2 regions of the Pseudomonas sp. H1_D04 genome follow, and region 1 is predicted to be linked to the other one. Evidence: predicted binding sites of a transcription regulator. Region 1 holds the regulator's gene; the other holds the start of a gene.
The links. The regulator FliA, encoded in region 1, starts transcription of late flagellar genes. The targets are predictions, from matches to a motif close to CTAAAGTTTNNNNNNNNNNNGCCGNTAA.
Positions count from the first base shown of each region.

Region 2: the regulator FliA is predicted to act here: its motif matches at 6,687-6,714, upstream of AB4N82_RS09225 (methyl-accepting chemotaxis protein).

Region 1 is NZ_CP162826.1:3,964,701-3,979,660, reverse strand. Features, by position in the region: gene AB4N82_RS18480 (chemotaxis protein CheW) at 1-470, opposite strand, end outside; gene AB4N82_RS18475 (CheW domain-containing protein) at 551-1,351, opposite strand; gene AB4N82_RS18470 (ParA family protein) at 1,351-2,139, opposite strand; gene motD (flagellar motor protein MotD) at 2,190-3,077, opposite strand; gene AB4N82_RS18460 (flagellar motor protein) at 3,093-3,833, opposite strand; gene AB4N82_RS18455 (protein-glutamate methylesterase/protein-glutamine glutaminase) at 3,833-4,972, opposite strand; gene AB4N82_RS18450 (chemotaxis protein CheA) at 5,021-7,216, opposite strand; gene AB4N82_RS18445 (protein phosphatase CheZ) at 7,228-8,016, opposite strand; gene AB4N82_RS18440 (chemotaxis response regulator CheY) at 8,035-8,409, opposite strand; gene fliA (RNA polymerase sigma factor FliA) at 8,580-9,320, opposite strand; gene fleN (flagellar synthesis regulator FleN) at 9,317-10,150, opposite strand; gene flhF (flagellar biosynthesis protein FlhF) at 10,257-11,573, opposite strand; gene flhA (flagellar biosynthesis protein FlhA) at 11,586-13,700, opposite strand; gene AB4N82_RS18415 (cold shock domain-containing protein) at 13,859-14,062, opposite strand; gene flhB (flagellar biosynthesis protein FlhB) at 14,476-14,960, opposite strand, start outside.
Region 2 is NZ_CP162826.1:2,021,999-2,037,146, reverse strand. Features, by position in the region: tRNA gene AB4N82_RS09270 (tRNA-Ile) at 80-156, shown strand; tRNA gene AB4N82_RS09265 (tRNA-Ala) at 187-262, shown strand; rRNA gene AB4N82_RS09260 (23S ribosomal RNA) at 510-3,401, shown strand; rRNA gene rrf (5S ribosomal RNA) at 3,571-3,686, shown strand; rRNA gene rrf (5S ribosomal RNA) at 3,795-3,910, shown strand; partial or broken gene AB4N82_RS09245 (TonB-dependent receptor plug domain-containing protein) at 3,994-4,706, opposite strand; gene AB4N82_RS09240 (hypothetical protein) at 4,672-4,974, opposite strand; gene AB4N82_RS09235 (FecR domain-containing protein) at 5,058-6,032, opposite strand; partial or broken gene AB4N82_RS09230 (sigma-70 family RNA polymerase sigma factor) at 6,025-6,453, opposite strand; gene AB4N82_RS09225 (methyl-accepting chemotaxis protein) at 6,828-8,708, shown strand; gene AB4N82_RS09220 (SRPBCC family protein) at 8,743-9,207, opposite strand; gene AB4N82_RS09215 (amino acid adenylation domain-containing protein) at 9,227-12,604, opposite strand; gene AB4N82_RS09210 (diiron oxygenase) at 12,601-13,539, opposite strand; gene AB4N82_RS09205 (DUF3050 domain-containing protein) at 13,536-14,294, opposite strand; gene AB4N82_RS09200 (GntR family transcriptional regulator) at 14,635-15,148, opposite strand, start outside.

The DNA of each region.
Region 1 (14,960 bases):
AGATCCGACCACTCTTCTTCGCTCATCATCTTGTCCAGCTCAACCAGAATCAGCAGTTCGTTGTTCTTGTTGCACACGCCCTGAATGAACTTGGCTGATTCCTCGTTACCCACGTTCGGCGCGGTTTCCACTTCCGATTGGCGCAGGTAAACCACTTCGGCCACGCTGTCGACCATGATCCCGACCACTTGCTTGTCGGCTTCGATGATGACGATACGGGTGTTGTCGCTGACTTCGACGGTATCCAGGCCAAAACGCTGGCGGGTGTCGATCACCGTCACCACGTTGCCGCGCAGGTTGATGATGCCCAGCACGTAGCTCGGCGCACCTGGAACCGGGGCGATCTCGGTGTAGCGCAGCACTTCCTGCACGCGCATCACGTTAATGCCGTAGGTTTCGTTGTCCAGTTTGAAGGTAACCCATTGCAGGATCGGATCATCCAAACCTTGTGCAGATGCTGACTTATTCATACCCATGACCCCTTCAAATGCCGTTACCAACGGCGTGTGTGCTTCGTCGACCGCACTCGCGTGCGGCCCTTATTGTTCAATCAACTGCGTATGTTCACGGGCATCGACTTGACGGCACCGCTGGCGATCAACTCGGCCAGTTCGGCGACGTCGAGCAACGCGCACATGTGTTCGATTACGGTGCCCGCCAGCCAAGGCCGCTGGCCCCGGTGGCTGCGCCATTTGATTTCGTTAGGGTCCAGGCGCAACGAGCGGCTGACTTGATGCACCGCCAGCCCCCACTCGTAACCCTGCACCGAGATCACGTATTGCAGGCCTTGGCGGAAGTCGTCGCGGTAGCGATCGGGCATCACCCAGCGCGCGGTGTCCAGCACCTTGAGATTACCGGCCTGGCTCGGCAGGATTCCGAGGAACCACTCCGGTTGCCCGAACAGCGGCGTCAGTTCCTGGCCGGCCAGGGAGTAGATCGAGCCCAGGCACACCAGCGGCACCGCAAGGGTCAAGCCGGCGACGTCGAACAGCAGGCATTCGAAAGGCTCCGCCGCCCAGGCCGGACGACCATCGCCGCTCACGGGCGGCGGCGTAATATTCGGTGGCAGGTGCACTTCCACCACGGGCTCGACCACCACCGGCGCGACGGGCATGACCACCGGGACGGCGACCGGCACGATCACCGGCGCGACGTAGGCATCACGCGCCTGCTCTTCCAATACGGCCAACTGGAACTCATCCAGGGTACTGGACGACGGTTCTTCTACCGCTGGCTCCAGCACCAGGATCGGTTCCGGCAATTCTTCTGCAGTGGCTTCCTGCAACAAGGCATCCAGGTAGGATTCCAGTGCCAGTTGCGGCCGGGTCTTGAGTTCGACAGGACGATTCATCACGCCACCTGCGCAACAAGCTGCTGGGACAGCAGGTGCTTGAGCAATGCGCGGTAGGCCAACACACCACGGCTTTTACCGTCGAACTGCGAAGGCGTCAGCCCGGCGCGGCTGGCATCGCGCAGGCGCGTGTCCACCGGGATGTAGCCGTTCCAGATGGTCTGCGGATAGGCGTCACGCAATACGCGCAACGTGCCCAGGGACGCCTGAGTACGGCGATCGAACAAGGTCGGCACAATGCTGTACGGCAGCGCCTGTTTACGCGAGCGGTTGATCATCGCCAGGGTGCTGACCATGCGTTCCAGGCCTTTGACCGCCAGGTGCTCGGTCTGCACCGGGATCACCAACTGCTGGCTGGCCGCCAAGGCATTGACCATGAGCACGCCGAGCAACGGCGGGCTGTCGATGATCGCGTAATCGAAGTCCTGCCACAGTTGCGCCAGGGTCTTGGCGATCACCAGGCCCAGGCCGCTCTGCCCCGGCGACTGGCGCTCAAGGGTGGCCAGCGCGGTGCTGGACGGCAGCAGGGAAATGCTCTCGTTACTGGTCGGCAACAGCAGTTGGCCGGGCAAGTCGCTCGGCACGCTGCCCTTGTGCAGGAACAGGTCATAGTTGCTGTGCTCCAGCGCGTCCGGGTCGTAACCGAAATAGCTGGTCATCGAGCCGTGGGGGTCGAGGTCGACCACGACCACACGCTTGCCCGCCTCGGCCAGCAAGCCGGCTAAAGCGATGGAGGTGGTGGTCTTGCCGACTCCACCTTTTTGATTGGCAACTGCCCAGACTCTCATTCGGATGGTTCCTCCCGGTGGGCACGTGCGCGACCGAGACATTGCATAGGTTATTGAGCCGGTGACGGAGAATTGACGGCACTCTGCCGAACCGGCGGCTTTGCAGGGGCCGGTGCAGTTTGTGTGCCAGCGCGCCTCAAGGCCGCATCCGGTGTTGCATTGGCGGTGCCGGTGCCGGTCAGGCTACGGCGCACATCCAGGTTGCGTGAGACGACCAACACCACCCGACGGTTGCGCGCGCGGCCTTCCAGGGTGGCGTTATTGGCCACCGGCTGGAACTCGCCATACCCCACCGACGCCAGGCGCCCGGGGTTCACACCCTGCATCGCGAGCATGCGCACGATGCTGGCGGCACGGGCCGAGGACAGCTCCCAGTTGGTCGGGTATTGCGCGGTGCTGATCGGCACATTGTCGGTAAAACCTTCGACGTGGACCGGGTTTTCAAAAGGTTTGAGGATCGCCGCCACCTTGTCGATGATGGTGAACGCCTGGTCGCTGGGCAACGCATCGGCACTGGCGAACAGCAGGCTGGAATTGAGCTCGATCTCCACCCACAACTCATTGCCGCGCACGGTCATCTGGTTGGAGCTGATCAGGTCGCCAAACGCGGCACTGATGTCATCGGCGATGCTTTTCAGCGGATCGCTGGTGCCGCCCACGCCGGCAGCGGTTTCGTCGCTGTCGTTGACCAGCGGCTTGGCCGGGGTGACGCTCTTGGGCCGCTCTTCGCCAATGGGGATCGGCTTGAGCGAACGGTCGGCGTCGTTGAACACGCCGATCAGCGCCTGGGAAATGACTTTGTACTTGCCTTCGTTGATCGACGAGATGGAGTACATCACCACGAAAAATGCGAACAGCAAGGTGATGAAGTCCGCATAGGACACCAGCCACCGCTCGTGGTTGACGTGTTCCTCAGGCTCGCGACGGCGACGGCTCATTGGCATTACTCCCCATCAATCCATGAAGCCCTGAAGCTTCAATTCGATGGAGCGCGGGTTCTCGCCCTCGGCAATCGAGAGAATGCCTTCGAGCAGCATCTCGCGGTAACGGGACTGGCGCATGGCAATGGATTTGAGCTTGCTCGCTACCGGCAACAGCACCAGGTTGGCACTGGCCACACCATAGATAGTCGCGACGAACGCCACGGCGATGCCGCTGCCCAATTGCGAAGGGTCGGCCAGGTTGCCCATCACGTGGATCAGGCCCATGACTGCACCGATGATGCCGATGGTCGGCGCGTAGCCGCCCATGCTTTCAAACACTTTGGCGGCGTTGATGTCGCGGCTTTCCTGGGTGTAGAAATCCACTTCCAGGATGCTGCGGATCGCTTCCGGCTCGGCACCGTCGACCAACAACTGCAAGCCTTTACGCGAGTAGCTGTCGGGCTCGGCATCGGCCACGCCTTCCAGGCCCAGCAGGCCTTCCTTGCGTGCGGTGAGGCTCCAGTTGACCACCCGGTCGATGCCACCGGCCAAGTCGACACGTGGCGGGAAGATGATCCAGATCACGATCTGCATCGCACGCTTGAACGAGCTCATCGGTGACTGCAACAACGCAGCGCCCACGGTGCCGCCAATCACGATCAGCGCCGCCGGGCCGTTGGCCAGGGCGCCGAGGTGGCCGCCTTCGAGGTAGTTGCCGCCGATAATGGCGACAAACGCCATGATGATGCCGATCAGGCTCAATACATCCATCAGAGGCAGGCCTCCACCAGATGCTTGCCGATGTCGTCCAGGCTGTAAACGGCGTCGGCAAGGTCAGCCTTAACGATGGCCATGGGCATGCCATAGATCACGCAACTGGCTTCGTCCTGGGCCCAGATCGCACTGCCGCCCTGCTTGAGCAGGCGCGCGCCTTCACGGCCATCGGCGCCCATGCCGGTGAGTACCACCGCCAGAACTTTGTCACCGTAGGACTTGGCAGCCGAACCGAAGGTAATGTCCACGCACGGCTTGTAGTTGAGGCGCTCGTCACCCGGAAGGATTTTGATCGCGCCACGGCCATCGACCATCATCTGCTTGCCGCCTGGGGCCAGCAGCGCCAGGCCAGGGCGCAGGATGTCGCCATCCTCGGCTTCCTTGACGCTGATGCGGCATAACTTGTCCAGACGCTCGGCAAACGCTTTGGTGAACGCCGCTGGCATGTGCTGGATCAATACGATCGGCGCCGGGAAGTTGGCCGGCAATTGGGTCAATACGCGCTGCAAGGCCACCGGGCCACCGGTGGAAGTCCCAATGGCAACCAGCTTGTAAGCCTTGCGCTTGGGCGCTGGCGAATGGGCATGGGCGGCAGCCGGTGCCGACGTGCGTACCGGCGGCGGCGCAGGCCGGGTAACCGGGGCAGGCGCCGGGCGACTGAACGAGGAACTGGTGGGCGCAGACGGCGCAGCTACCGGCGCCGGGGCGGGTGCTGGGGCGCTGAACAGGCTGCGACGGTTACTGCGGGAAATACTGTGGACTTTCTCGCACAGCAGTTGCTTGACCTTATCGGGGTTGCGCGAGATGTCTTCGAAATTTTTCGGCAGGAAGTCCACCGCACCGGCATCCAGCGCGTCGAGGGTCACTCGGGCACCTTCATGGGTCAGCGAGGAGAACATCAATACCGGGGTCGGGCAGCGTTGCATGATGTGCCGAACTGCCGTGATGCCATCCATCATCGGCATCTCGTAGTCCATGGTGATCACGTCCGGCTTTAGCGCAATGGCTTGATCAATCGCCTCTTTACCGTTGGTGGCCGTACCGACCACCTGGATGCTTGGATCGGCGGAAAGAATTTCCGAGACGCGGCGGCGGAAGAAACCCGAATCGTCCACCACCAGGACCTTGACTGCCATAAACACTCCGTTAGGCGGGGCGGGCATTACCGCCCTGCCCCGCCAGAATCAAATACGCCGTGCGGCGTAACGCTTGAGCATGCTCGGAACATCGAGAATCAGCGCGATCCGACCGTCACCGGTAATGGTCGCACCCGACATGCCCGGGGTTCCCTGCAGCATTTTGCCCAAAGGCTTGATGACCACTTCTTCCTGGCCAACCAGTTGATCGACGACAAAGCCGATCCGCTGAGTGCCCACCGAGAGAATCACCACATGGCCTTCGCGCTGCTCCTCATGGGCAGCCGATGCAACCAGCCAGCGCTTGAGGTAGAACAACGGCAGCGCTTTATCACGCACGATCACCACTTCCTGACCGTCCACCACGTTGGTGCGCGACAGGTCGAGGTGGAAGATCTCGTTGACGTTGACCAACGGGAAGGCGAACGCCTGGTTACCCAGCATCACCATCAGGGTCGGCATGATCGCCAAGGTCAACGGCACCTTGATGACGATCTTGGAGCCCTGGCCCTTGGTCGAGTAGATGTTGATCGAGCCATTGAGCTGGCTGATCTTGGTCTTCACCACGTCCATGCCCACGCCACGGCCCGACACGTCGGAAATCTCGGTCTTGGTCGAGAAGCCAGGGGCGAAGATCAGGTTGTAGCACTCGGTGTCGGTCAGGCGGTCGGCGGCGTCCTTGTCCATCACGCCACGCTTGACGGCGATATTGCGCAAGATCGCCGGGTCCATGCCCTTGCCGTCATCGGTGATCGACAGCAGGATGTGGTCGCCTTCTTGCTCCGCCGCCAGAATCACCTTGCCGCCACGGGACTTGCCCGAGGCTTCGCGTTCTTCAGGGGTTTCGACGCCGTGATCGACAGCGTTGCGCACCAAGTGGACCAGCGGGTCGGCCAGGGCCTCGACAAGGTTTTTGTCGAGGTCGGTTTCTTCACCCACCAGTTCTAGGTTGATCTCTTTCTTCAGCTGGCGCGCCAGGTCACGAACCAGGCGCGGGAAGCGGCCGAAGACTTTCTTGATCGGCTGCATCCGGGTTTTCATCACCGCGGTTTGCAGGTCAGCCGTCACCACGTCGAGGTTCGACACGGCCTTCTGCATGGCTTCATCGCCACTGCTCAAGCCAAGGCGCACCAGGCGGTTACGCACCAGTACCAGCTCGCCGACCATGTTCATGATGTCGTCCAGACGCGCGGTATCAACCCGCACGGTGGTTTCGGCTTCACTGGCCGGTTTTTCCGCCGGTGGTGGCGCAGCCGCACGCGCAGGAGCTGGAGCCGGGGCTGCGGGCTTGGCCGCTGCCACAGGCGCAGCCGCTTTAGCAGCAGCCGGTGCTGCCGTGGCGACTGCAGCCGCTGGGGCGACTTCGCTGAACTTGCCCTTGCCGTGCAAATCATCCAGCAGCGCTTCGAATTCGTGATCAGAGATCAACCCATCGTCCGCAGGCTTGGCACTGGCAGCCGCCGCAGCAGCAGGCGCTGCCGCCACTTCCGGCAGGGCGTCGACCGCAAACGTGCCTTTGCCGTGCAACTGGTCAAGCAAGGCTTCGAATTCGTCATCGGTGATGTCGGTGCTGGCCGGGGCCGCAGGCGCTTCGGCAGCCGCGACAGGCGCCACCGCATCGGCGGCGAACTGGCCTTTGCCGTGCAACTGGTCGAGCAGGGATTCGAACTCGGCGTCGGTGATGTCTTCACTGGTCGGTGCCGCTGCCGGGGCAACGGCGGCCGGTGCTTCAGCTTCGGCCTTGACGGCACTGAGGGAGTTGAGCAGTTGTTCGAACTCGTTGTCCGTCACATCCGCTTCAGGCTCCGCCACCGGCTCAGGCGCGGCCTCAACCACCGGCGCTGCCGTGGTGTCGGCCGGCTCTGCATAGCGCGCCAGGGCGGCCAGCAGTTCCGGGGTGGCCGCCGTGATCGGGGCACGTTCGCGAACTTCGCTGAACATGCCGTTGACCGCATCCAGTGCTTCGAGAATCACGTCCATCAATTCCGAATCAACGTGACGCTCACCCTTGCGCAGGATGTCGAACACGTTCTCGGCGATGTGGCAGCACTCCACCAGCTCATGGAGCTGGAGGAAGCCGGCGCCCCCTTTTACAGTATGAAAACCGCGAAAAATTGCATTGAGCAGGTTCGCATCATCCGGTCGGCTTTCCAGCTCGACCAGTTGTTCGGACAGTTGCTCTAAAATTTCGCCGGCCTCTACAAGGAAATCCTGAAGGATCTCTTCATCGGCGCCGAAGCTCATGTGGGTGCTCCTTAGAAGCCTAAACTGGATAACAGGTCATCTACGTCATCCTGACCTGACACAACGTCTTCACGTTTATCGGCATGAATCTGCGGACCTTCACCCTTGGCGAGATGTTTTTGTGGATCTTTTTCAGAGAGGATCGCTTCGCGGTCATGTTCGATGCCGGCAAAACGGTCTACCTGGCCAGCCATGAGCACCAATTTGAGCAAATTGCTTTCCACTTCGGTAACCAACTGGGTTACACGTTTGATCACCTGACCGGTGAGGTCCTGGTAATCCTGGGCCAGCAGAATGTCATTGAGGTTGCTGGAAACCGTGCGGTTTTCCTGTTCGCTGCGCGACAGGAAACCGTCGACCCGACGGGCCAATTCACGAAACTCTTCAGCCCCGACTTCGCGACGCATGAAGCGGCCCCAGTCAACGCTGAGGGCCTGGGCTTCATTGGCCATGCCGTTGACCAGAGGCGTGGCATTTTCCACCAGGTCCATGGTGCGGTTAGCCGCGGCTTCGGTCAGCCTGACCACATAGGACAGGCGTTCGGTGGCATCAGTGATCTGCGAGATTTCTTCGGCCTGGGGCATGTGCGGGTCAATCTGAAAATTGACGATCGCACTGTGCAGCTCGCGTGTGAGCTTGCCCACTTCCTGGTACAGGCCGCGGTCACGGGTCTGGTTGAGCTCATGGATCAACTGCACCGCGTCGCCGAAGTGGCCTTTTTCAAGGCTGTCGACCAACTGGTGAGCATGCTTTTTCAGGGTCGACTCAAAGTCTCCCTGTGACGTTTCTTTATGCTCCATAGCTCCCCCGCGATGGCATTAGCCGTGGATGCGTTCAAAGATCTTTTCGATCTTCTCTTTCAAGGCCTGTGCAGTGAATGGCTTGACTACGTAACCGTTGACCCCGGCCTGGGCGGCTTCGATGATCTGTTCACGCTTGGCTTCGGCGGTCACCATCAACACGGGAAGGCTGCGCAGTTTTTCGTCGGCACGCACGTGGCGCAACAAGTCGATACCGGTCATGCCCGGCATGTTCCAGTCTGTTACCAGAAAGTCGATGCTCCCGCTGTTGAGGATCGGAATCGCCGTAAGGCCGTCATCCGCCTCGACCGTGTTTGTGAACCCAAGGTCACGCAACAGGTTTTTTATGATCCGCCGCATCGTTGAGAAGTCATCAACGATGAGGATTTTCATGTTCTTGTCCAATTCGACCTCCAAGCAGTCTTAAACGCGCCCAGCACCTGGACGCGCCATTTCAATCAACAGGCATTACACAAAAAGGACTGCCGGGGGCACCACGGATCGAACCCACGAAGGCCTATCACCTTCGCGGTATCGCTTTGCAATGCTCCCCACACTGCCTGTCAGCGCGCTCGCCACTCTCCCAAACGCCCCCGCAAGCGGGCTGCGCATTGGCTGTGCAACTGGCTGACACGCGATTCGCTGACCCCCAGGACCTCACCGATTTCCTTGAGGTTCAGCTCTTCGTCGTAATACAGCGCCAACACTAACCGCTCGCGCTCGGGCAAGTTGGCAATGGCGTCCGCCAATGCACCCTGGAAGCGTTCATCTTCCAGGTCGCGTGACGGTTCCATATGCGCGCTCGCGCCGTCCTCGTGCAGCCCTTCGTGTTCGCCGTCCTGCAACAGGTCGTCGAAACTGAACAGGCGGCTGCCCAAGGTATCGTTCAAAATCCCGTAATAATCGTCGAGACTCAATTGGAGTTCGGCCGCAACTTCATGATCTTTAGCGTCGCGACCGGTTTTTGCTTCAATTGCACGAATTGCGTCGCTGACCATGCGCGTATTTCGGTGCACCGAACGCGGCGCCCAATCACCTTTACGCACCTCATCAAGCATCGCGCCACGGATACGGATACCCGCATACGTCTCGAAACTCGCGCCTTTGCTGGCATCGTATTTGGTCGACACTTCGAGCAAGCCGATCATGCCGGCCTGGATCAGGTCCTCGACCTGCACGCTGGCGGGCAGGCGAGCCAGCAAGTGATAGGCGATACGCTTGACCAGCGGCGCATAGCGCTCAATCAACTCACCCTGACTGTCACGGGCAGATTTCTTGTAGGCGTTGTAGCCATTCGCTGTCATAGCACCGGTCCTGCGCTCGTCTGATGTACCAATCGCTCGACGAAAAACTCCAGATGCCCACGAGGGTTGGCGGGCAACGGCCAGGTATCGACCTTCTGGGCAATAGCCTTGAACGCCAATGCGCATTTGGAACGAGGGAACGCTTCGTAGACTGCACGCTGCTTTTGCACAGCCTTGCGCACGCACTCGTCGTAGGGAACTGCGCCGACGTATTGTAAGGCGACATCGAGGAAGCGATCCGTGACCTTGGTCAACTTGGCGAACAGATTGCGCCCTTCCTGCGGACTCTGGGCCATGTTGGCCAGGACGCGGAAGCGGTTCATGCCGTAGTCACGGTTAAGCAGTTTGATCAGGGCGTAGGCGTCGGTGATCGAGGTGGGTTCATCGCAGACCACCAGCAGGACTTCCTGCGCGGCGCGCACGAAGCTGACCACGGACTCGCCGATCCCGGCGGCGGTGTCGATCACCAGCACGTCGAGGTTGTCGCCGATATCACTGAATGCCTGGATCAGGCCGGCATGCTGCGCCGGGCTCAGGTGCACCATGCTCTGGGTACCGGAGGCAGCCGGCACGATGCGGATCCCGCCAGGGCCCTGGAGCAGCACGTCGCGCAGCTCACAGCGCCCCTCGATCACATCGGCAAGGGTGTGTTTGGGCGTCAGTCCCAGCAGAACGTCGACGTTCGCCAGCCCCAGGTCAGCATCCAGCAGCATGACGCGACGGCCAAGCTCTGCCAGGGCCAGGGACAAATTCACTGACACGTTAGTCTTTCCGACGCCACCTTTGCCGCCGGTCACCGCGATCACCTGTACGGGATGCATGCTGCCCATTTTATTTCTTTACCTTGTCTTGCTTAGACGCAGGCTACATGGCTTGGCCGCGTGAATCGCTTGCAGACCATCAATGTAGGTACATTTCACGGTGTTCATCCTGACTTCAACCGACCCGTTTTGCCGGGTTGTGGTAGAGGTCGGCGAACATATCGGCCATCGCTTCCTCGCTAGGCTCTTCTTGCATTTGCACGCTGACGGCACGGCTGACCAACTGATGACGGCGCGGCAGATGAAGATCATCCGGGATCCGCGGCCCGTCGGTCAGGTAGGCAACCGGTAATTCATGACTGATAGCCAGGCTCAACACTTCACCCAGGCTGGCGGTTTCATCCAGTTTCGTGAGGATGCAACCGGCCAGGCCACAGCGTTTGTAGCTATGGTACGCAGCGGTAAGAACCTGTTTTTGGCTGGTGGTTGCAAGCACCAGGTAATTTTTCGACTTGATACCACGCCCGGCCAGGGTTTCCAGTTGCATGCGCAACGCCGGGTCGCTGGCTTGCAAGCCGGCGGTGTCGATCAGCACCACGCGCTTGCGCAGCAGCGGATCGAGGGCGTTGGCCAGGGACTGGCCCGGGTCGACGTGGGTCACCGGTACATTGAGGATGCGGCCCAACGTCTTGAGCTGCTCCTGGGCGCCGATCCGGTAGCTGTCCATGCTCACCAGCGCGATATTATTCGCGCCGTACTTGAGCACATAACGCGCTGCCAGCTTGGCGAGGGTGGTGGTCTTGCCCATGCCGGCAGGGCCGACCATGGCGATCACACCGCCCTCTTCCAGGGGTTCGATTTCCGGGGTAGCGATCATCCGCGCCAGGTGGGCCAGCAACATGCGCCAGGCCTGGCGTGGTTCTTCGATTTCGGTGGTCAGGGCCAGCAGGTCGCGGGACAACGGGCCGGACAAGCCAATGCGTTGCAGGCGACGCCACAGGTTGGCCTGTTGCGGTTTGCTGCCTTGCAGCTGCGTCCAGGCCAGCGAGCCGAGCTGCACTTCCAGCAGTTCGCGCAGGCCGTTGAGCTCAAAGCGCATCGAGTCGAACACACGCTGGTCAACTGCGGCGGCCGGGGCTGGCGCGGCAGGACGCGGCGGCTCGACGAAGGTCGGCTCAACCAGTGGTTCGGCAGCGGTCAGCGGCAGCCCGGCGAACAACTGGCGATTGGTGGTGGTATCGCTGTCGCCACGCATGCTCAGCTCAGCCTGGGCCGAGACGATGCGCGAAGCGGTCTTGCGCAGCTCGTCTTCGAGCTCCATGTTCGGTACACGCGGCGCCAGCGCCGAGGGGGTGTAATCCAGGGCAGCCGTCAGCTCGACACCGCCGGCAATACGACGGTTACCGATAATCGCGGCGTCGGCGCCCAGCTCATCACGGACCAGTTTCATGGCCTGACGCATATCGGCGGCGAAAAAACGCTTAACTTGCATAACCCACTACCCTCAGCCGTTGGGCCCTACTGTCGCGACGATAGTCACTTGCTTGTTGTCAGGAATTTCCTGATAAGCCAAAACGTGCAAATTCGGTACTGCCAAGCGTCCAAACCGCGACAACATCGCGCGGACCGGACCTGCCACCAGCAGAATCACCGGTTGGCCCTGCATTTCCTGACGCTGTGCGGCGTCGATCAACGAACGCTGCAGCTTTTCAGCCATGCTTGGCTCCAGCAGAACGCCCTCTTCCTGGCCTTGTCCTGCCTTCTGAATACTATTGAGCAATATTTGTTCCAACCTTGGTTCCAAGGTGATCACAGGCAGCTCAGAGTCAAGCCCTACAATGCTTTGCACGATTGCACGGGACAATCCGACACGCACCGCAGCCACCAGCGCGGCGGTATCTTGACTCTTGGCGGCGTTGTTGGCGATGGCCTCGGCAATGCTGCGAATGTCGCGTACCGGTACCTGTTCGGCCAGCAGCGCTTGCAGCACCTTGAGCAATTGCGACAGCGACAGCACCCCGGGCACCAGCTCTTCCGCCAGTTTTGGCGAGGCTTTGCCCAGTAAGCCCATCAATTGCTGGACTTCTTCGTGGCCGATGAGCTCGTGGGAGTGCTTGTACAGAATCTGGTTGAGGTGGGTCGCGACGACCGTGCTGGCGTCCACCACGGTATAGCCCAGTGACTGCGCCTGGCTGCGCTGGCTGATTTCGATCCACACCGCCTCCAGGCCGAAAGCCGGATCTTTGGCGGTAATGCCGTTGAGGCTGCCGAACACCTGGCCTGGGTTGATCGCCAACTCGCGATCCGGATAGATCTCGGCTTCAGCCAGGATCACCCCCATCAGGGTCAGGCGGTAGGCGCTCGGAGCCAGGTCGAGGTTGTCGCGGATGTGCACGGTGGGCATCAGGAAGCCCAGGTCCTGCGAGAGTTTCTTACGCACGCCCTTGATCCGCGCGAGCAATTGGCCGCCTTGGTTGCGGTCCACCAGCGGGATCAGGCGATAGCCGACTTCCAGGCCGATCATGTCGATGGGGGTCACGTCGTCCCAGCCCAACTCCTTGGTTTCCTGGGCGCGGGCTGGCGATGGCAGCAGTTCTTGTTGACGCGCAACTTCTTGCAGGGCTTGGACCTTGACCGCGTTTTGCTTCTTCCAGAACAGGTAGGCACCACCGCCCGCCATGGCCGCCATGCTCAGGAACGACACATGGGGCATGCCCGGGACGATACCCATGATCGCCATGATGCCCGCCGCCACGGCCAACGCCTTGGGCGATGCAAACATCTGCCGGCTGATCTGCTTGCCCATGTCTTCGGAGCCCGACGCACGGGTCACCATGATGGCTGCAGCTGTAGATAACAACAGTGATGGCAATTGCGCCACTAAACCGTCACCGATGGTCAGCAAGGCGTACACCTTGCCCGCATCGCCGAAGGTCATGCCGTGCTGAAAGATACCGACGGCCATGCCGCCGATCAGGTTGATGAACAGAATCAACAGGCCAGCGATGGCGTCACCGCGCACGAATTTGCTGGCACCGTCCATGGAGCCGTAGAACTCGGCTTCCTGTGCCACTTCCAGGCGGCGGGTCTTGGCTTGATTCTGGTCGATCAGACCGGCGTTGAGGTCGGCGTCGATGGCCATTTGTTTGCCGGGCATGGCGTCGAGGGTAAAGCGCGCGCTCACCTCGGAAATCCGCCCGGCGCCCTTGGTGACCACCACGAAGTTAATGATCATCAGGATCGCGAACACCACGATACCGACCACGTAGTTACCGCCGATCACCACCTCACCGAAGGCCTGGATCACCTTACCGGCGGCCGCGTGGCCGTCCTGGCCGTGGAGCATGACGACGCGGGTGGACGCCACGTTGAGCGCCAGCCGCAGCAGGGTCGCCACCAGCAGGATCGTCGGGAATACCGCAAAGTCCAGCGGCCGCAGGGCGTAAACGCACACCAACAGGACCACGACCGACAACGCAATGTTGAAGGTGAAGAACACGTCCAGCAGGAACGGCGGCATCGGCAACATCATCATTGCCAGCATCACCAGCAACAACAACGGCACACCCAGATTGCCCCGCGAGAGGTCAGTCAGGGTCGTACGGGCCGTGCCGAGCATTTGAGAGCGATCCACCACCGGTATTCCTCGTTTCCTTGAAGCAAACTTTTGACGCCGGAAGGCGTCCTGGAGGCGGTATTGCAAGAAGCCTTCCAACTTTTGCTTTAAAAAACGCGGATTGCTCCCAAGCACGCTGGAGCACTATCAAGCCGGGCAATTCAACTGACGATCTGCACATCCGTAGCCTGATCACCCTTTTGACCTTTTTCTACTCTGAACTCCACTTTCTGCCCCTCCTCAAGGGTTTTATAGCCCTCGCCCTTGATCGCCGAATAGTGGACGAAGAGATCTCCCCCACCATCCTGACTGATAAAGCCATAGCCTTTTTCCCCGTTAAACCACTTCACCGTACCTGTCGACATTGCCGCTCTCCTGACATCTCGCTCAGCACACCACACGAGACTCACTGGATAATCTTGATAGTGGACGCGAATACGCCCTCAGGGCGGTGGATCCTCGTAAATTGCACCCTTAGGCCCTCTCTGAGCCAAATCCCTGCAGAACTCGTGAGATCCACCAACACGTGTTCGTCGCCGCCATCCATTGCAATCACTCCCTCCCCTGTTTTGCGGTCGTATTCCTCGACCGTCCCTTTAACCACTTCCATTGCAACACCCTCTGCCTCACGCACAGCAATGTGCGTGGAAAACCCAGTGCTATGGAACCGCGATAAAGGGACGGCAGCTACTGTCAAAGTTGACAGGTAGACGACCGACAACGACGAGTGGTAGGGGGAAGGATGGAGCCGGGAGGGAGAGTTCGGGGCAGCTGATAATCAGGAGTCGCGGCGCAATTCCGGCGGGATCGGCAGATCCTTGAGCGGGTCCGGACGCTTGCCCTTGCCCGCGCGGTATTGGCGGATCTGATAGACATACGCCAACACCTGAGCCACGGCCAGGTAAAGCCCGGCGGGGATTTCCTGATCGAGATCGGTGGAGTAGAAGATCGACCGCGCCAGTTCCGGCGATTCGAGCAACAGGATGTCGTGGGCCACGGCGATTTCGCGGATTTTCAGCGCAGTAAAGTCGCTGCCCTTGGCCAGCAGCATCGGTGCGCCGCCCTTCTCCGGGTCGTACTTGAGGGCCACGGCGTAGTGGGTCGGGTTGGTGATGACCACGTCGGCGTCGGGCACCGACGCCATCATCTTGCGCTGGGACATTTCCCGCTGCAGCTGGCGGATGCGTTGCTTGACCTCGGGCCGCCCTTCCTGATCCTTGTGTTCGTCGCGCACTTCCTGCTTGGTCATCAGCAGTTTCTTGT
Region 2 (15,148 bases), 1.9 Mb from region 1:
ACGACATCAGCTGCTCCATAAGTTCCCACACGAATTGCTTGATTCATTGAAGAAGACGATAAAGAAGCAGCCCGAAATTGGGTCTGTAGCTCAGTTGGTTAGAGCGCACCCCTGATAAGGGTGAGGTCGGCAGTTCGAATCTGCCCAGACCCACCAATTTTGTGTGGGAAACGCCTGTAGAAATACGGGGCCATAGCTCAGCTGGGAGAGCGCCTGCCTTGCACGCAGGAGGTCAACGGTTCGATCCCGTTTGGCTCCACCACTACTGCTTCTGTTTGTTGAAAGCTTAGAAATGAGCATTCCATTGTGATGATGGTGAATGTTGATTTCTAGTCTTTGATTAGATCGTTCTTTAAAAATTTGGGTATGTGATAGAAAGATAGACTGAACGTTACTTTCACTGGTAACGGATCAGGCTAAGGTAAAATTTGTGAGTGGCTCGAAAGAGTCAAATCGAATTTTCGGCGAATGTTGTCTTCACAGTATAACCAGATTGCTTGGGGTTATATGGTCAAGTGAAGAAGCGCATACGGTGGATGCCTTGGCAGTCAGAGGCGATGAAAGACGTGGTAGCCTGCGAAAAGCTTCGGGGAGTCGGCAAACAGACTTTGATCCGGAGATGTCTGAATGGGGGAACCCAGCCATCATAAGATGGTTATCTTACGCTGAATACATAGGCGTAAGAGGCGAACCAGGGGAACTGAAACATCTAAGTACCCTGAGGAAAAGAAATCAACCGAGATTCCCTTAGTAGTGGCGAGCGAACGGGGACTAGCCCTTAAGTGGCTTTGAGATTAGCGGAACGCTCTGGAAAGTGCGGCCATAGTGGGTGATAGCCCTGTACGCGAAAATCTCTTAGTCATGAAATCGAGTAGGACGGAGCACGAGAAACTTTGTCTGAATATGGGGGGACCATCCTCCAAGGCTAAATACTACTGACTGACCGATAGTGAACTAGTACCGTGAGGGAAAGGCGAAAAGAACCCCGGAGAGGGGAGTGAAATAGATCCTGAAACCGTATGCGTACAAGCAGTGGGAGCCCACTTTGTTGGGTGACTGCGTACCTTTTGTATAATGGGTCAGCGACTTATTTTCAGTGGCGAGCTTAACCGAATAGGGGAGGCGTAGCGAAAGCGAGTCTTAATAGGGCGTCTAGTCGCTGGGAATAGACCCGAAACCGGGCGATCTATCCATGGGCAGGTTGAAGGTTGGGTAACACTAACTGGAGGACCGAACCGACTACCGTTGAAAAGTTAGCGGATGACCTGTGGATCGGAGTGAAAGGCTAATCAAGCTCGGAGATAGCTGGTTCTCCTCGAAAGCTATTTAGGTAGCGCCTCATGTATCACTGTAGGGGGTAGAGCACTGTTTCGGCTAGGGGGTCATCCCGACTTACCAAACCGATGCAAACTCCGAATACCTACAAGTGCCGAGCATGGGAGACACACGGCGGGTGCTAACGTCCGTCGTGAAAAGGGAAACAACCCAGACCGTCAGCTAAGGTCCCAAAGTTATGGTTAAGTGGGAAACGATGTGGGAAGGCTTAGACAGCTAGGAGGTTGGCTTAGAAGCAGCCACCCTTTAAAGAAAGCGTAATAGCTCACTAGTCGAGTCGGCCTGCGCGGAAGATGTAACGGGGCTCAAACCATACACCGAAGCTACGGGTATCACGTAAGTGATGCGGTAGAGGAGCGTTCTGTAAGCCTGTGAAGGTGAGTTGAGAAGCTTGCTGGAGGTATCAGAAGTGCGAATGCTGACATGAGTAACGACAATGGGTGTGAAAAACACCCACGCCGAAAGACCAAGGTTTCCTGCGCAACGTTAATCGACGCAGGGTTAGTCGGTCCCTAAGGCGAGGCTGAAAAGCGTAGTCGATGGAAAACAGGTTAATATTCCTGTACTTCTGGTTATTGCGATGGAGGGACGGAGAAGGCTAGGCCAGCTTGGCGTTGGTTGTCCAAGTTTAAGGTGGTAGGCTGAGATCTTAGGTAAATCCGGGATCTTAAGGCCGAGAGCTGATGACGAGTTAACTTTTAGTTAACGAAGTGGTTGATGCCATGCTTCCAAGAAAAGCTTCTAAGCTTCAGGTAACCAGGAACCGTACCCCAAACCGACACAGGTGGTTGGGTAGAGAATACCAAGGCGCTTGAGAGAACTCGGGTGAAGGAACTAGGCAAAATGGCACCGTAACTTCGGGAGAAGGTGCGCCGGTGAGGGTGAAGGACTTGCTCCGTAAGCTCATGCCGGTCGAAGATACCAGGCCGCTGCGACTGTTTATTAAAAACACAGCACTCTGCAAACACGAAAGTGGACGTATAGGGTGTGACGCCTGCCCGGTGCCGGAAGGTTAATTGATGGGGTTAGCTAACGCGAAGCTCTTGATCGAAGCCCCGGTAAACGGCGGCCGTAACTATAACGGTCCTAAGGTAGCGAAATTCCTTGTCGGGTAAGTTCCGACCTGCACGAATGGCGTAACGATGGCGGCGCTGTCTCCACCCGAGACTCAGTGAAATTGAAATCGCTGTGAAGATGCAGTGTATCCGCGGCTAGACGGAAAGACCCCGTGAACCTTTACTATAGCTTTGCACTGGACTTTGAATTTGCTTGTGTAGGATAGGTGGGAGGCTTTGAAGCGTGGACGCCAGTCTGCGTGGAGCCAACCTTGAAATACCACCCTGGCAACTTTGAGGTTCTAACTCAGGTCCGTTATCCGGATCGAGGACAGTGTATGGTGGGTAGTTTGACTGGGGCGGTCTCCTCCTAAAGAGTAACGGAGGAGTACGAAGGTGCGCTCAGACCGGTCGGAAATCGGTCGTAGAGTATAAAGGCAAAAGCGCGCTTGACTGCGAGACAGACACGTCGAGCAGGTACGAAAGTAGGTCTTAGTGATCCGGTGGTTCTGTATGGAAGGGCCATCGCTCAACGGATAAAAGGTACTCCGGGGATAACAGGCTGATACCGCCCAAGAGTTCATATCGACGGCGGTGTTTGGCACCTCGATGTCGGCTCATCACATCCTGGGGCTGAAGCCGGTCCCAAGGGTATGGCTGTTCGCCATTTAAAGTGGTACGCGAGCTGGGTTTAGAACGTCGTGAGACAGTTCGGTCCCTATCTGCCGTGGACGTTTGAGATTTGAGAGGGGCTGCTCCTAGTACGAGAGGACCGGAGTGGACGAACCTCTGGTGTTCCGGTTGTCACGCCAGTGGCATTGCCGGGTAGCTATGTTCGGAATAGATAACCGCTGAAAGCATCTAAGCGGGAAACTAGCCTCAAGATGAGATCTCACTGGAACCTTGAGTTCCCTAAAGGGCCGTCGAAGACTACGACGTTGATAGGTTGGGTGTGTAAGCGCTGTGAGGCGTTGAGCTAACCAATACTAATTGCCCGTGAGGCTTGACCATATAACACCCAAGCAATTTGCTTGCTTCGAGCTGAAAAGCGAAAGAGCACCAGATTGCGGTGTGTGAAGACGAAATGAACCGAAAGTTCGACTCTTGCAAACACCGAAAGCTATCACATACCCAATTTGCTGAAGCGAGGCCAGCTGGTCGCGACTCAGTACCCGAATTTCTTGACGACCATAGAGCATTGGAACCACCTGATCCCATCCCGAACTCAGTAGTGAAACGATGCATCGCCGATGGTAGTGTGGGGTTTCCCCATGTGAGAGTAGGTCATCGTCAAGATTAAATTCCGAAACCCCATTTGCGAAAGCAGATGGGGTTTTGTTTTATGTAGAAACTCATGAATCTCATCGGCGCGATGCGAATGCAACGATCCGATACACAGAATTTCTTGACGACCATAGAGCATTGGAACCACCTGACCCCATCCCGAACTCAGTAGTGAAACGATGCATCGCCGATGGTAGTGTGGGGTTTCCCCATGTGAGAGTAGGTCATCGTCAAGATTAAATTCCAAAACCCCTGTCTGTTATACAGACAGGGGTTTTGTCGTTTAGAGGCGCTGGTGGGTGGGGGTCACAACAATGGCTCAGAACTGGTAACTTACCTTGCGCTTACGCTGCGCTCTTCACCCAGATAGCAGAAGTTCAGACTGGCATAGGACGCTACATAAGTTTCATTGGTCAGATTGTTAGCATTCAGCCTTATATCCACGCCCTTCAAGTCGACGTTACCTTAAAGGTATAGCTGCCCAGGAACTTAGCTCCATATGTGCTTCCAATTTCAGCCCCAGCGAGCGTACAGCGCCGACAGCACGATAAAAGCTTTCCTGCGTTAGCTTGGTTGCCAGATTTTCCTGATCAATTCGATCAGGTCTTGCAGATAAAACCCGGTCTGCTCCACCCGGCGCAAGTAGCTGGTAGGGCTGTAATAGCGGATAGCAGAGTTACCATAGGCTGGGTTAAACGCATTGATTGGCTCAAGCGACCCACTTGTCCAATCCACCACTGTTTACGCCCTTCATAGCCCGCACCTATCAGCATGGTTTGCTTGGTCGCCCTAGTGGAGATAGGCCTGTAACGTCAGTGAAGTGTCATCGGTAAAGTCGATGCTCAGACGGGACATCTGCGCCCATAGAGTAGTGAGGAAGGACCCTTGAGAATGTCCACGCGCTCCAGGAAGTACGGATGCAACTTGCATCGTGCTATAGGTGCCTCTGTCCCTCATTGACTTCAAGCCATCAAGGTAAATGTTATCCACCGAGCGATCATTTAAGCAGCGCATCGCACTGTAACCCCACCGAGTGCCGGTCCTGAGTTTGCGCTGGCATGCGGGACATAGTGACGCCTATCGGTCGTGAGAACTGATTGAGTACCTGGCTCAGTGGGCCTGCAGCTTTCTTGTAGGGTTGATTGACCTGCTCGGTGCGGGCTTCTGCCGCTGAGACACTGATGAGTACCGTACCGCTACCCAGCGCCGTCAACAGCAATGCTGCGCGTATGGCTTGACCCAATAGCGGGTAGGAAGAGTCGAGCGTGTTGCGGGGAAAACACGCTGGCATGTTCAGCATCTGTAGATGCCTGGTGAGCGCAGATTGACTGGCTCACTGTCTAAGCCGGACTCACGGAAAAAAGCCGCCAAAAAAGTGAAAAATTAGACCCTTCGCTCCAGGCTCACCCACCAACGCGTGCGATAGCGCACGTGTACCGGCAGTATGCGTGGCAGTATCGCTAGCAATTTATCGGTGTCCTCCAGGCGGAATGCACCCGACAGCCGTAGATCTGCAATATCCATTGAGCAGCCCAGATAACCAGGGCGATAACGCCCAACTTCTGCAAGGAAGTCGATCAACCGCATATTTCGGGTCACTAGCAGCCCATCTGACCAAGCAGCAATGTCCATATCTGGCGGCGGAGCAAGCATGGCTTCGGTCTGACGCACGACGTAACTCTCACCTGCGTGAACGCGCGTCGAAAGTCCATCCGGCCTGTGCGGTGAGTGAATCGCTACAGTACCGCTGACCACATTCAAGCGTGTGCAGTCACTGTACTGACGAACTGTAAAACGCCCTTCGATGCCTTCCAGCAAGCCGTGTTGAGCTTGAACCAACAATGGGGCAGAGGAAGCAGCACTGCAGGTCACTAGGATTTCCCCACGCACCAATGTGATCAGACGCTGCTGCGCATTGAAGTCCAGGTCTACCGCGCTGTCTGTGTTGAGTTGCAGGCGAGTGCCATCGGGCAATTGCATGCTGCGGCGCTCGCCGGGGGCTGTTGCTAGGTCAGAAGTCCAGCGCTGCAAACCGGTCAGGTCCCGGCTTAGCCATACTGTTGAGCCCACCAGCAGTGCGCCGGCCAATAACTTCAGTGCCTGCCGCCGTCCCAGGCCTTGTGTACTGTTTTCCAGTGCTTTATGTACCCCGGGGATCGCGGTCAGATGGCTATTGAGCTCCTGTTGTAGCGCCAGTACCCGTTGCCAGGCCAGTTCGTGATCATGATGATCTTCGCGCCATTGCTCGCATTGCAGGCGCAGCCGTGTATTGGCGGGGTTGTGACGTAAGCGCAGCATCCAACTGATGGCCTGCTTGACCACCCTAGAGTCTGGCCCGGAGCGTGTGGTGTTATTCATTGGCGCCGTAACGCAGGACGGAGCAGTAGTAAAGCGCCTCGGCGACATAACGCTCAACTGACCTCAGTGATATACCCATCTGTTTTGTGATCAGCTTGTACGTTAGCCAATCACACTGAACCATCAGAAATACCTTACGCACCTCAGGTTTTAGCCCTTCCAAAAGCCGGGCGATGTCCTCCAGTAACTCCAATACCAACGCCCGCGCCTCAGCGCTTGGCGCCAGCGCTTCGGACAGATGGGCGATTGACTCGATATAGGCTCGTTCGATCTCCTCGCGGCGCCAGTGATCAACGACCACCCCTCGTGCACTTGTGCGCAACAATGCCCGTAGCGCCTTGAGTTCAAAACGTTCGATTCTCTACAGCAGTCGCATGAAGGCGTTTTGAGGCAGTTCTGCTGCATCTGCGACACTGGCCATACGACCGCGCAGCCACGTGTTAAGCCAGTTGTGGTGGGTGCAGTAAAGCGTCTGCACAACGCTATCTTCACGCGAGGTGTATTCAGAGGGAGGCCTGTAAACGAGCTCGTCCAGACGCCACAGATGTCAATTTGTCTCAGTGCTTGGCAGGCGGAAAAATTTTTTACTTCGCTCCTTGTACGACAACCTTTTGTCGGTTTCCTACCTAAAAAGAAGATCTTTCCCACAAATCACTAAGTTTTACTTCGGTGTGGCCGAAAGCCTGATAAGCCATGTGTGCACCGAAATAGAGCGGCCCGAGACGCTGCCTAGACCGTACATGGAATGCTCCATTCGGCCCGCTCACCCCCCTTTGGCAAAAAGAAGTCGATGAAATGAATCTCAAGTTCAGTCATAAAATTTTGTTGGCCGCGTCAGGCGTCGTGGTTCTAGCCTTCGCGTTATTTACTCTTTACAACGACTACCTGCAGCGCAGCACCATCAAGCAGAACCTGGAGTCGTCTATCCAGCAGTCGGGTGAGCTCACCGCCAGCAGTGTGCAGAACTGGCTCAGCGGTCGGATATTGGTGCTCGAAAGTCTGACGCAAAACGTTGCCCACCAAGGCAGTGCGGCTGACCTCCCGGGGTTGGTCGATCAACCGGCGTTCACCTCGAACTTCCAGTTCACCTACGTTGGTCAAACCAACGGCGTGTTCACCCAGCGTCCCGACGCAAAGATGCCTGACGGCTACGACCCTCGCCAGCGTCCCTGGTACAAGCAAGCGGTGGCTGCCGATAAGCCCATGCTGACGCCGCCCTATATGGCCGCAGTGGGTGGGCAGATCGTAACGATCGCCATGCCGGTGAAAAAGAACGGCGAGTTGCTCGGTGTGGTCGGCGGTGACCTGAGCCTGCAAACCCTGGTGAAGATCATCAACTCGGTGGACTTCGGCGGTATCGGCCATGCGTTCCTGGTCAGCGGCGACGGCCAAGTCATCGTCAGCCCTGACGAAGACCAAGTGATGAAAAACCTCAAGGACATCTATCCAGGTACCAGCGTCCGGATTGAGAAAGTTAACCAGGAGGTCGTCCTCAAAGGTCAGGACCGCATCCTGTCGTTCACGCCTATCAGCGGTTTGCCCGGTGCTGATTGGTATATCGGTCTGTCGATCGATAAAGACAAAGCCTATGCACCGCTGGGCAAATTCCGCACGTCCGCGTTGATCGCCATGCTGATCGCTGTTGTCGCGATTGCGGTGCTCTTGAGCCTGCTGATTCAAGTATTGCTGCGCCCTCTGACCACCATGGGCATTGCCATGCAGGACATCGCCCAGGGTGAGGGTGACCTGACCCGCCGTTTGACGGTTACCAGCAAAGACGAGTTCGGTGAAGTGGGCAGTGCGTTCAACCGGTTCGTAGAACGTATCCACGCCTCGATTTCCGAAGTGTCTTCAGCAACGCGCCAGGTGCATGACCTGTCCCAGCGTGTGATGGCGTCCTCCAACGCTTCGATCATAGGCTCTGACGAGCAGAGCGCACGTACCAACAGCGTCGCCGCAGCAATCAACGAGCTGGGCGCCGCTACTCAGGAAATCGCCCGTAACGCCGCTGACGCCTCACAGCACGCCAGTGGTGCCAGCGAGCAGGCCGACGATGGGCGCAAAGTGGTTGAGCAAACCATCCTGGCAATGTCGGAACTGTCGCAAAAGATCAGCCTGTCCTGCACCCAGATCGAAACGCTGAACGCCAGCACCGACAACATCGGCCACATCCTTGATGTGATCAAAGGCATCTCCCAGCAAACCAACTTGCTGGCATTGAACGCGGCAATCGAAGCAGCACGTGCTGGTGAAGCCGGACGCGGGTTCGCCGTGGTCGCCGATGAGGTGCGTAACCTGGCTCACCGTACCCAGGAGTCGGCTGAAGAGATTCATAAGATGATCACTTCGCTGCAAGTGGGCTCGCGTGAGGCGGTGACCACCATGAATGCCAGCCAGACCTCCAGCGAAGAAAGCGTTCAGGTGGCCAACCAGGCCGGTGAGCGCCTGGTCAGCGTAACGCAGCGAATCGTCGAGATCGACGGCATGAACCAGTCCGTGGCCGCCGCTACTGAGGAACAGACTGCCGTGGTGGAAACCCTCAACGTCGACATCAACCAGATCAACCTGCTGAACCAGCAAGGTGTGACCAACCTCAACGAAACCCTGAAAGACTGCGATGCGCTGTCTCAACAGGCCAATCGGTTGAAGCAGTTGGTCGATAGCTTCAAAATTTGATCTGCTGAGTGTGTAGGAGCGAGCGATCTCGCTCCTATCGCTTACCCAGCAAGCGGCGAACATTCTCCAGGGCGCCATCGGCGAACCCCTGCACAAACTGCTCAAATCCCACCTGTGCTGCGTCTAAGGGCTCGGCAATGATGGTCCAGGTTACCCTGGAGCAGTGCTCTCCAAGAGCGTCTACTTTGATTGCCGCCCACAGCCTGGCCACGCCCAGGGTGTTGTAGATCGTGGTCCAGGTCATGTGCATCGCGTGCTCATCCCAGCTATTTAGCTGTTCCACCACTCGGTTGCCATCGCGGAAAAATTTCGTGCGTAAGGCGCCCACACCGGTGCCGGTCATTTCGATATGCGTCAGGGCCGGTATGAAGGTATCGAAGCCTGCAAACCGTCCCACCGTGTTCCATAGGCGGGTGGCATGGCAGTCGATCACCACAGAGGCCACGATCGGCCGGCCGTTTGGGTTATGAATTAACGTATCGGGTTGCAGCGGTTTCATGAAGTTGTCCTGAAGCGGTTCAGAGAAAGCCGATGGTCTTAAGGTAATTGCAGCCTCTACTCAGCAGCACCGCGTTCTTTTCGGGGTACTGCTCGCCCATCTGCTGGACGCCGTGTTGTGCGTTGTCATGACGGATCATCAACGTGTCGCCAATGTCTTCATCCAGTCGATCCAGGTAAAACCCGATTACGCCAAACAACGCATTGTCCTGGCCCGCTGTTCGCAGCGCCTGCTGCCAACGCGCAGTACTCACCCGTTCGAACCGATGGCCCGCCCGGCTGAACGCATCCAGGTAGTGATCCCAGCTCAATGGCTGTGGGTTGTGCAGGTTGAATACGCTTCTGTCCGCTTCAAAGCGCGTGCAGTGGTAAGCAATGAATCGAGCCAGGAAGTCCACGGGCATTAGGTCGAAATTCAGATCCAGCCGAGGCAACATTCCCAACTGCAGAGACCCCTTAAGCATCAGCATCAGGCGATTCTTCTGCGGCTGACAGACACCGTTGCGACTGTTGAAGCTGATATTTCCAGGGCGATGGATATTTACCCAGGCACCTTGCGCGACCGCACGCCCCAACACTCGCTCGGCTGCCCACTTGGATAGGTTGTAGCCATTGCGGATATACAGCGGCAGGGTGGTCGCAGCCGGTGCTTCTAGCACATACCCTTGCGGGTCGATGCTGCTGGACGCCGACAACGTTGAGACAAAGTTGAAGACCTTCTTGCAGCGGGTTTCGCACAGGCGCAGGCATTCGAATATGGGTTCAACGTTGTCTCTGGCCAGTGACGCGTAGTCCATCACGTGGTTGACCTGCGCCGCGTTATGCACCAGCACGCCAAAGTCTGCGGCGAGCGTGTCATACACCTCGCAGGTCAAACCCAATCGCGGCAGGCTGATGTCGGCGGCGACTACCCGTACCCGGCTCAAGTCCAGGTGTTCCAGGTGGTATTCGCGCAGCGACTGGGTAAAGCGTGCCATTGCAGGCTTCCCCGGCATCTCACGTACCAGGCATGCCACCTCGGTTACACCAGAGGCCAGCAATGCTTCGACAATATGGACGCCGACGAAACTGTTGGCCCCCGTCACAATCACCTTGTGCGGATCACCAGCGCAATTCCTATGCAAGGGAGTGATCACCCAATCCCGTTGGGCATCCAAGACTGCCTGGCCAGAGGATGCGTCGGGTGGTTCTCCGTCCTCCATCAGCGTTGCGAGCGTACGAATCGTCGGAACTTCAATGAAGTGGCTCAACGCGAAACTACGGCCAAATTGCTCGCGAACACGCAGTAAGAGAGTCGACAGCAAAATTGAATGGCCGCCCAACGCGAAGAAGCTTTCGTCGATGGACAACTGATGGCTGGGCACACCCAGCAGCTCGCGCCACACCTCGCTCAATCGTGCCTGAAGCGGTGTGTGTGCAGCCCGGTGCGCAGCGCTGAAAATCGGTTGGAAGGGGAGCCCCAGCAGCGTCTTCCGGTCGACCTTGCCGTTGTTGGTGTACGGCATGCCTGGCAGTTCCACCCAGAAACCGGGTTGCATATAGTCCGGTAGCCGGTGGCGCGCATGCTGCTGCAGGGCCACCAGCGTGGCGCCGGGTGCGGGCTGGGCGACAAAGACGCAGATCCTGCTTTCATGGTCGATCACTACCGCCAGTTCGCGATACAGCCGGCTATTGCGCAGGCATTGTTCAATCTCTCGGGGTTCGACCCGGAAACCGCGGATCTTCACCTGATCGTCGCGACGCCCACCCAGCACAATCCCTTGGGCCGTCCACTGTGCCAAGTCGCCGCTGCGGTAGGCCCGCAGCGGTTGGCCGCTCGGCATCAGCAGTTCGACGAATGGGCTTTCAGCCTGATGCGGCGCATTCACATAGCCCAGACTTAATCCGGGGCCGACGATGTACAACTCGCCCATCACCTCTTCATCCACAGGTTGCAGATCGTCATCGAGTATCAGCACCTGGCTATTGGCGATGGGGTGGCCAACGTTGCGATTATTGTCATCGGGTGCGAGCGTCCGGTGCGTAATCAGCACTGTGGTTTCGGTGGGGCCATAGAGGTTGTGAAGCTGACACTGCGCTGCCAGTCGCTCGATGACATGGGGTTCGCAGGCATCGCCACCGGTGAGCAGGTGCGTCACACCCAAGGGTTGATCCAGCGGCAGGATATTGAGCAGCGCGGGCGGTAGGAAGGCATGGGTAACGCACTGTCGACGGAGCAGTTCCACCAGTTGCTCAGGGTCGCGTCGTTGCTCTTCACTGGGCACGATCAACTGCGCACCTGCAATCAGCGCAGGGAAAATGTCGATCAATGACGAGTCGAAACCCAGGGGCGAAAACTGTAGAACGCGGCTCCATTCATCTGGCTTCATGCAGGACCCAAGCCAAGCAGTGAAGTGCGCCAGGTTACCTTGACTGAGGAGCACCCCCTTGGGCTGGCCCGTGCTGCCAGAGGTATAGAGCACCATGCACGGCATATCCGAGCAGGGGCGATTGTGCATCAACAGATGAGCAAATTTGAGGGTGTGTGGCTTAACGGTGCTGACATCGAGTGAAGTGAAATGCGCCCGTAACGGGTGCTGGCCGGTATCCAGCAACACTTGAGCCCCGGCGCTTGCGAGCATGGTCTGATGCCGTTTAAGAGGCTGCTCAGATTCCAGTGGCAGGTACACCGCGCCACAGCCGAGCAGCGCAAGAATGCTGGCGTACAGTTCGATGGACTTTTCCATGCACACGCCAACTATCCACGGCGTTTCAACAGCCTCCAGCAAGGGCTGTAATCGTTGCTGGATTGCTATGGCTTGAAGGTGCAACTCGCGGTAGGTCACCGTGTGCCCGGCGATATTCAGAGCCGTCCGGTCAGCGAAGGCACAAAGGCTGGACTGGAGCTGTTCGATCACAGGCACCTGGGCTTTCTGGATCAGGTTGGGGTCTGCCGTACGATTGAATCGGTGCATAAAGGCCAGCGTCTCCAGCCCCCGCAAGCTCTGCTCGGGCCAGTCAGTGGCAATCGCGCTCGTAGAGAGAGCCCCGGGATCACGTGAAAAACCACTGACGAGCAGCGCGACCCAGTCCACCACTGTGTCTGTGACCTGCCGACGCAGTCGCTGGCCGTTACCACTGGGTTCTTCGGCGATGTCCAGCACGGCAGACAAACGTCGCTCACGGTCATAGGCGCGCAATTGCAACAGGGGCAACCCGCAATCGGTTACCGGACCGACCCCAAGGCGCAGACTTATACAGGACGCTTTGCCCACGTCATCTGGCAACGGCAGGCTACCGTCTTCAATCCACAGGTCGATGTTCTTATCGCCCGACACATGCCCGTATTGCTCCAATACGGGCCTGATGGCGCCAAGTGCCTTGCTTGTTCCGAGCCAGCCGATTGTCAGGCACCTCATGGCGACACCGGCAGGTAGTCGTTCAGCGCCTGCGTCACACTTGGCGTTTGCAGCAAGCCGCTGTGTTGCAGGAAACCCATGATATTGCCCATCAACGGGTGCTGGCGGGTGATGGGAAACGCCAGCGCTGCGACTTCATCGCGCAGCTTCCCGCGTAGGCGGTTGCTGATGTCGAGGTGCTCGATCAGTTGCAGGTCGAAGTTTTTCTGCAGGTCGTTGGTCAGGTAATGCGCCAGGAATGTGGGCAGTACCTGAGCGATGCTGTCACGGTCGTCCGGGCTCGCGGTTTGCCAGTAAATACGCACCAGCCGGGTCCAGAACTGCGCGTGGCGGCCTTCGTCAAACAGGTGGTCGGCCATCAAGCCACGAACAGAAGCTTTGACACTGCTGTCCTTAGAGAACGCTGCGACATCGTGGGTTACGGTGTTTTCGGCGATAGCCACGCCAATCAGTTCCACAGCATCGCTCAAATGAGCGGGGGCCTGCGCCTGTGCCGCCGGCAGCGCACGGCTCAGTTCGATATGCTCCGGCAGGTCGAGCGGTTGTATGCCGGTCATTTCCACTGTCTGTTGCAGGAAATCCAGCGCTACCAGGGCGTGGTAGTCCTCATCCACCACCACCGTCATCGCATCAACGCGACAGGCTAGGGGGAAGGGTAGCGAGAAGCGATTCTTGGCAATATTGCGCGCAGTTTTTTCGACGATTTCGGTTTCAAAAATGACCACGTCGTTGATGAATTTGTAGAAGCTTTGCACCAGCACGAAGTCGCGCCATTGTGCGCAGTGTTCAACAAAGGTCTTGCTGAGTACCAAGGGCTGGCGGCACATCGGATAGATCAGATTGTCATCGTTTTCCAGCAAGCGGCGAGGGCGTGTACGGATGGTCGCGCGGCGTTCCCAGTCGTCGGCGATGGGGGTGTAGCCCGCGGTATTCATGGGCGCACCTCTTGCAGCGCGGCCCGCACCTCGTCCCAGAACGTGATACGGCTTTCTACGGCGGCGAGGGCTGCTTCGTCGGCTTGTTGCGGGTAACTCGGAGCCACTGCCAGCAAGCGTTCGAGCAACTGCTCAGCTGCCGGCCCATGATGCTCAGCGTCTAACTCGACGTGGCGCTCGAAGTAGCCGCACAAGGTGGGTGCTTGGCGATGGATAAACGTATCAGTCTGCAGGATGCGTTCGAACATGCGTGGGACGACACACTCACGGCCATGAAGGAATACGGCGGCTACACAATGGGTGGGTGCGTTCAGTGCCATGTGCAATGTGTCGCTGACGAAGCGTGCAGCACCAGCAGGAGCGTTCGACATGCTCAGGGCAGTATTTGCATCAACGCCTTGGTGTTGCAGTGCAATGAAACGGTTTATCGACGAGGTGCTGGCGCCGACTTCGACCATGGCTTCCAAGTACAACTCGAAGTGGCTGCAATAGCCTTGCCTGGGGTGTGAGTCTGACTCTTCGCCCAGCACTATCTCATTGATCAGGCGTGCAGCGTTCGGGTCGGCCGGTGGCAGCCAAGGCAGGCGAGTGCATGTCAGGTCCTGTTGCAGGCGTTTGGTGAGTGTCATGAAGTCCCAAACTGCAAACACATGGTGCTCCATGAATAGTTGTAATTTTTGCAGTGAGGTTATTTCCAGAAATAACGGATGGCTGCACAACTTCAGTTTTCTTTTTTCAAGTAATGGTGGGTACATGGTTGATGCCTATGAGTTGTTGCGTCTGCTGTTTAAGCAGTATTGGGTTGTTGTGAGTGGCAAGGAGATAAAGAGATATAAGCCAGACTTGGCGCGCACAAACGCTCGCGCGATTGGGGCTGCGCCGTCGAGTTAAGTGTCTGGTTTAGTGGCGGTGGATAATAAGCGGGTTAAACAAGTTGGTAAGCATATGAATGCATTAGATGTTTTGCTAAATAATATTAGCTGTCGGCAACTTGCATTATAAGAGTGAGAAGTTTCTTCGGCGCGGGGTGTGCTACCTGATCAGGTAGGAAGCCCCGCAGCTCTTGAGCGTCAAGACGAGAGACCTGGCGCTTTGTTATGGGGTGTTTTTTACAGTGGTATTCGGGCTGTTGAGATAGGCTGTGATCACTTCCATTCCGCGCATCAAGTGATTACGCAGTGTCAGGATGCTTTCGTCGGTTTTCCTCTGCGCCACAAGGTTTAGCAGTTCACGGTGATCTTCCTGGGATGTCTCACCCAGCCCCATCGCTTCTAGGTTGAAACGCAGGAAGCGCTCTTCCTCATTTAACCCGTGCTCTACCAATTTGAGCAGCCGTTGGTTAGGCGCCTTGCTGTAAAGGGTCATGTGAAACAGGCGGTTGAGACGACCGATCTCGGTGTAGTCCTTTTCCTGTTCGAGGGCACAAATGAAATTCTCTGCATCGGCCAGATCTGCTTCGGTCAGCAAGGGAATCGACAAGCGTAGCGCTTCCGACTCCAGCAACAGTCGCAGCTCATAGGTCTCAGCTGAGTTGTCTTCGATCAACGGTGCCACGACGGCGCCCTTGTGGGTGACCACATGCAGCAGTGACTGCGCCTCTAACTGGCGC